2 regions of the Chryseobacillus diguaensis genome follow, and region 2 is predicted to be linked to the other one. Evidence: a T-box and tRNA genes for the amino acid it is inferred to sense, from the RefSeq annotation. Region 2 holds a T-box; the other holds one or more tRNA genes.
What was found. A T-box is a leader RNA that pairs with one kind of tRNA and senses whether it is charged. The one in region 2 lies ahead of alaS (alanine--tRNA ligase), so its partner is inferred to be a tRNA-Ala.
Positions count from the first base shown of each region.

Region 1: it encodes a tRNA-Ala, which carries the amino acid that the T-box ahead of alaS (alanine--tRNA ligase) is inferred to sense. The anticodon was not compared.

Region 1 is NZ_JBMKNV010000005.1:11,537-14,960, forward strand. It holds gene ACOT8F_RS09490 (AMP-binding protein) at 1-412, shown strand, start outside; gene ACOT8F_RS09495 (DinB family protein) at 484-972, shown strand; gene ACOT8F_RS09500 (hypothetical protein) at 1,124-1,468, opposite strand; tRNA gene ACOT8F_RS09505 (tRNA-Ala) at 1,998-2,068, shown strand; gene ACOT8F_RS09510 (TIGR00366 family protein) at 2,638-3,424, shown strand, end outside.
Region 2 is NZ_JBMKNV010000003.1:376,528-379,951, forward strand. It holds gene ACOT8F_RS06855 (hypothetical protein) at 1-54, shown strand, start outside; gene ACOT8F_RS06860 (YrzQ family protein) at 86-208, shown strand; gene ACOT8F_RS06865 (AI-2E family transporter) at 307-1,368, shown strand; T-box leader at 1,407-1,611, shown strand; gene alaS (alanine--tRNA ligase) at 1,701-3,424, shown strand, end outside.

The DNA.
Region 1 (3,424 bases), on a different contig from region 2:
AGCAATTGATTCGGATGGCTGGCTGCATACTGGAGATTTAGCTTCTATGGATAAAGATGGTTATATCCGTATTACCGGACGCCTTAAAGATATGATCATTCGCGGCGGGGAAAATGTCTATCCAAGAGAAATTGAAGAATTTTTATATTCTCATGACGATATCATTGACGTGCAAGTTATTGGTATTCCTGATGCAAAATACGGCGAACGGGTTGCAGCCTGCATCAAAGTGAAGGAAGGGAAACAACTCACCTTGGAAAATGTGCGGGAATTTTGCAAGGATAAAATTGCTTTTCATAAAATTCCGGATTACTGTTTCTTTATGAAAGAGTATCCGATGACGGCTTCTGGAAAAATCCAGAAATATAAGCTCCGCCAGCAAGCAGAAAGATGGGTGTCCGAAAAAGTGTAAGAAGGTAAGCGGTTGCGGAAAGCGACTTATAAAACTTGGTTTGCTATGATAGCTCTAAAGGAGTGATAAACATGTTTGAACATATGAAAGAAGTTCGAGGGGAACTATTAAATGAAGTAGAGAGTGTCTCAGAAGAAGAATTTCACCAAAAACCTGAAGAGGGTCAATGGAGCATTGGACAACTAGTCGATCACCTTCAAAAAATTGAAAATGTAATGACAGAAACATTTAAAAGAATCGCACCTTCTGCAGAGGACAAAAAAGTGGAAGAAAAAAATCTTGTGGCTGTAACAGATCGATCATATAAAAAGGATGCTCCCGATAGTGTCGCGCCAGGAGAAGAACCTATTAATCGCGAAGAGGTTATCATGGCTTTAACGGAAGCCCGCAGAGATCTTATGGCATACGTGGATATGCTGGATTATGATTTATCCGCTAAATCTCTTAAACATCCAGTAATGGGTGAGCTATCTGTCAAACAATGGGTAGAGTTTATCGGTTACCATGAAGAACGTCATCTTAATCAATTGAGAGAAATTAAACAAGCAGTGCTAAGCTAAGAGGCTCAGGCCTCTTTTTTTTCTTTCTCGTTCATCTGTAAAATCATTGCCATCTCATTTATCCAAGAAGCCTTTATTAGGTTTTATCTAAGGCTGTTTAACGTCAGGATTCACGCTAAAAAATATTGAAAACCCGTTCCAAGAAATACATTTAATGAATTAACTCTACTGTTCCGGAAAATCTGTTCACTGAAAAGATAGCTTTGTCATCATCAGCTGACTTTGTTTCATCACTGCTCTCAAGCCACTTGGCAATGCAGACATATTTTTCTTTAACCTGAGCTTGAAATGATACACCAACTCCATCTTTCCCCTCATTTTTGAGTTTCTCTGCAACAAGGAGTAAAGCTTCTTCTCTGGAAACCGCTTTATCCGCCAAAACTTCCTTTTGAAGCTGGGACGGGATAACACTAGCCTTGATGACATGTTCTACATACCCATTGTATAAAAGTAAACAGCCTATCCCTGTCAGCACTGCTCTTTTTGCCCACTTCACGCTGTCATCCTCCTGTGATTTTCCTACTGGTAATATCGTCATATTCCCTTTAGTTTTTATAGATTTTCAAAAATTATCCTTTATTTTTGGCTGGAATTTTCATCATTGAACTTTTACAAAGTGCAGTTTCCGCAAAGATTGTTGCTATTCGTATGGTCTTAGAATATAAAGATGAACCTCATGGCATCTTTTCTTAAAATTCGAAGATGTATTCTTGCTCTATTTTCACTTAAACGGATGAAAAAACAACAAAGTTTAAGAAAGACTGTTTTCGCAGAGATTGTTGTTTTTCGTACATGCTTTTACCAGCATCTTTTCTCATACCAATGGTTTCGAGTACTAAATATAGGGTCATGAGCAACATATTTTAAGAAAAGAGTCTTTAAAAAAGGGCTTTCAAAAAACTCACTTGAATGTATTGACTTTATTCTAAAATTATATATTATATTAAATATGTCTTATAAATGGGGGCTTAGCTCAGTTTGGAGAGCGTTTGGCTGGCAGTTTTGAGCTGGTCAGTATAACTCGTGGGGCTATGGTATAATGGGATTACGCTTGACTGGCAGTCAAGTAATGCGAGTTCGATTCTCGCTAGCTCCATACCAAATTTCAAATAAAATGCACAAGGCTCAGTTCGTGAGCTTTAACAACCTCTTGAGAGAACTTTGTACAGGGTTATTTCTGTAAAAGTTATCTTAGGAGGTTTTTTAATTGTTAATCGAGATGGTACAGAAGGATTTTCTGGCAGAGAAAAAGTTTGAGGGGCTTACACTCAAATAAGTATTGATGGTTACGTCAATTTATTCAAACAGTGGAATGAGCGGCTCTCTCAAGAGGAAATTGAACGTACTCAGGAGCTGATCCTAGAGTTATGAAAAGCTTTTATGAATTACAAAAAAAGGCTTCTTAAAAGTTTGCAGAACTTATGAGAGACCTCTAATATTTAAAATCAGCACCAAATGGGTATTGTGAAAACCCTCACTCCAATCTTAAGGAAATCCATGATTTAAATGGTTAAAAAACAGGGAAATATGATTATTCCTGTTTTTTTATTTATTTAAGTGAAACGCTTAATATTCACAATTTCACAAAAAATATGTATAATTTTGTTATAAAAGAATGCTAGATTATTTAAGAGGGTTAACCAAACACAATTATAGGAGGGAAAAATGAAAGCGATTTCTAGATTTTTTACGGCTCTTGTACAACGGTTCTTACCGGATCCCTTTGTATTCGCTTTAATACTTACTCTTTTTTTATTTGTTTCAGGCATTCTATTTACGTCCCATGGACCGGTTGACATGATGCAATATTGGGGACAAGGATTTTGGAATCTTTTGGCATTTGCCATGCAGATGAGCCTAGTCTTAGTAACAGGGCATGCCCTTGCCAGCTCCCCGCTTGTAAAAGGATGGCTCGTTAAACTTGCGGGTGTTGCCAAAACGCCTGCGCAAGGAGTCATACTTGTAACTGTAGGTTCAGGAATTGCGTGCTTTATTAACTGGGGTTTTGGATTAATCGTTGGTGCATTGTTTGCTAAAGAAGTAGCTAAGAAAATAACAGGGTCTGATTATCGATTCTTGATTGCATGCGCTTATATCGGCTTTCTTACATGGCATGGAGGACTTTCTGGCTCTATCCCGCTTGTCGCAGCTACACCTGGTAACCCGATGGAAAAAACAGCTGGTTTGATTCCGCTGACACAAACCATTTTTACTGGTTATAACCTTTTCATTACACTTGCTTTGCTGATTGTCCTCCCAATTATGACAAGACTTATGATGCCGACAGGAAAAGATGTCATTGGTATTGATCCAAATGTTTTAGCTGAAGATGAAACAGCCGCAGCAATCATAGTGGCACCAGCAACTGTAAAAAAAACATTTGCAATTCATATGGAAAACAGCCGGCTCCTTAGTATTGCTATTTCTTTGCTTGGTTACGCATATTTAGCCT
Region 2 (3,424 bases):
TTAAGTTCCCTTGACGACCTGTTCAGTGAGGAAGATCGTTCCGTCAATATGTAGGGAATTAAAGGAGGAATACGTCGTGAACCGAATGATGACCTCATTAATTTCAATGGGTGTGGGAGCTGCTGCAGCTCATTATCTGAAAAATGGGATGGGCTCTAAGCGTGACTGGAAAAAAATGCAGAAGCGCATGAGAAGAATGTTTTCTTAAAATCCGTAATCCCCGTCAAAATGACGGGGATTTTTTTGCTTACTGGAACACCCATGAATATTTCTCTCTTGTTTCCCTAACAATAATCTCCAGGAGGGATGATCGTGAAGGAGAAACAGGTTTTATTGCGGGCAGGCATCATTTTGCTGATCCTGCTGTGTGTTTATTTTTTCTTAAAGCTGCGCGAATTATGGAATCCTTTATGGCTGATGGCAGAAGCCATTTTTATTCCATTTATTGTTTCCGCCTTTATCACCTATTTGCTTCATCCCATTATTGAAAGACTTCACAGGACGGGACTTCCTCGTTCCGTTTCGATTTTCATTATTTACATTCTGTTTTTTGGTTTGATCGGATATGGCTTTTACAGAGGCATCCCTATTCTGATTAATCAGCTAATGGAGCTTTCAGGCAATATACCTCAGCTCATGGGGATTTATGAAAAGTGGCTGACCATGATACGCGACCATACGGATCACTGGCCAGATGGCATTCATGACCGTATAGAAGGGCTTGTTGCAAAATCAGAGGAATGGCTGGCACAGCTTATTGACAGGCTGATTGAGAGCATACAGGCCTTATTTAACTATGTGGTTATTTTAACACTGATCCCTTTCCTCGTGTTTTATATGCTGCGGGATGTGGAACAAATCAAAAAAACAGCCTGGTATTTGACACCTAAAAGATGGCGCTCACCCGCCAAAGAGTTTATAAGAGATGCAGATCATTCTCTTGGAGACTATATTAGAGGGCAATTTTTTGTTTGTGTTATTATCGGGCTGCTGGCTTTTATCGGCTTCTTTTTCTTTAAGGTTCAATATGCTCTTATCCTTGGACTGATCATCGGCGTAACCAATGTTATTCCGTATTTCGGTCCGATTATTGGGGCCATACCTGCCCTTATCATTGCTGCAAGCATGGGAACGAATACAGTCATTGTCGTAGTGATCTTAATTATGGTTCTTCAGTTTATTGAAGCGAATATTCTGGGACCGTTTATCGTGGGAAGAAGCCTTCATATGCATCCGATCATTATTATGCTTGCTCTTGCTGCAGGAGGGGAGCTTGGCGGAGTGCTTGGTTTAATTCTGGCCGTTCCGGTTACAGCCATTCTGAAAGTTGTTGTAGAACACGGGATCAGGGTAATTAGACAGCATTGACATAACCGCTTCCAATAGCTATAATTCACCTATACATAGTAAACACAATGACGGAAAAAGTATGCTGATGTCTATTTTTAAGAGAGAAGGTTCCTTAGGCTGAAAGAACCTTTAAAAGAGACTTTGCAGAAAGCTCATCCGGAGTGCAGCTAATACCTGCCGTGTGGTCCGCGTTACGGCCGAATGAAGGTGATGGATAAATCCATAACCAGGGTGGTACCGCGAGAAACTCTCGTCCCTGTGCAAATAGAATTTCTATTTATACAGGAACGGGAGTTTTTTTGCATTCTGCCTGTATTAAACCCTGATATCTGCAAGGAGGAGAATCTTTGATGAAAGTTTTAACATCTGCTGAAGTCCGCCAAATGTTCCTTGATTTTTTCAAGGAAAAAGGACATGCTATTGAGCCGAGTGCGCCGCTTGTTCCTCAGGACGATGCGTCTCTCTTATGGATCAACAGCGGAGTTGCTACGCTGAAAAAATACTTTGACGGCCGAGTGATCCCAGCCAATCCAAGAATCGTAAATGCTCAAAAATCCATACGTACAAATGATATTGAAAATGTGGGGAAAACCGCACGCCACCATACCTTTTTTGAAATGCTCGGAAATTTTTCCATTGGAGACTATTTTAAAGAAGAAGCCATCATTTGGGCTTGGGAATTTTTAACGAGTGAGAAATGGATCGGGTTTGAAGCTGAAAAGCTTTCTGTAACAATCCATCCGGAAGATAATGAAGCGTTTGAAATATGGACTAAAACGGTTGGTGTGCTTGAAGAAAACGTTATCCGACTTGAAGGAAACTTCTGGGATATCGGTGAAGGCCCAAGCGGACCTAACACTGAAATATTCTATGACCGCGGCGTGGAATATGGAAATGATCCAGCTGATCCAGAACTCTACCCTGGCGGAGAGAATGAGCGTTATTTGGAAGTGTGGAACCTTGTGTTCTCTGAATTCAATCATAATCCAGATGGAAGCTATACGCCGCTTCCGAAGAAAAACATTGATACAGGCATGGGTCTTGAGCGCATGTGCTCTGTTATTCAAAGCGTTCCAACAAACTTCGATACGGATCTGTTTATGCCGATTATTGAAGCAACAGAATCTATTTCGGGTGAATCATACAGAACAGATAAAGAGGACACTGCTTTTAAAGTCGTTGCAGACCACATCCGTACCGTGACTTTTGCAATCGGGGATGGTGCTCTTCCTTCTAATGAAGGCAGAGGCTACGTGCTTCGCCGCCTTCTTCGCCGTGCAGTCCGGTATGCGAAAAAATTGAACATCAACCGTCCGTTTATGTATGAGCTAGTTCCTGTTGTCGGTGAAATAATGGTAGATTTTTACCCGGAAGTTCAAGCGAAATCCGCGTTTATTCAAAAGGTGATTAAAAACGAAGAAGAGCGTTTCCATGAAACGTTAAATGATGGCCTGGCTATTCTTTCTGAAGTTGTAAAAAAACAAAAAGCAGCTGGAAGTTCTGTTATTCCAGGGGAAGATGTTTTCAGACTTTATGATACGTACGGCTTTCCTGTTGAGCTGACAGAAGAGTATGCGGAAGACGAAGAAATGAAGCTCGATCACTCAGGCTTTGAAGAAGAAATGAAAAAACAGCGTGAGAGAGCCCGTGCGGCACGCCAGGAAGTTGGCTCCATGCAGGTTCAAGGCGGCGTTCTGGGAGACCTGACAGTTGAAAGCAGCTTTATCGGCTATGATACTCTAACTGTTCACTCTTCGAGCATTCTTGCTCTTGTGCAGGAAGGACAGCTAGTGGATGAAGTCCATGAAGGTCAGGAAGTTCAAGTGATTATGGATAAGACTCCTTTTTATGCTGAAAGCGGCGGACAAATTGCCGATGAAGGCTATTTGGTGAATGAAGGAGTAACGGCTAAAGTTAAGGACGTCAAGAAAGCTCCAAATGGACAAAATCTTCACAGTGTCATCGTTGAAAGCGGCATTCTAAAAACAAATGATCTTGTTGAAGCAACTGTAAACAAGAAAAGCCGTACAGGCGTGATTAAAAACCATACAGCAACTCACTTGCTGCATCAGGC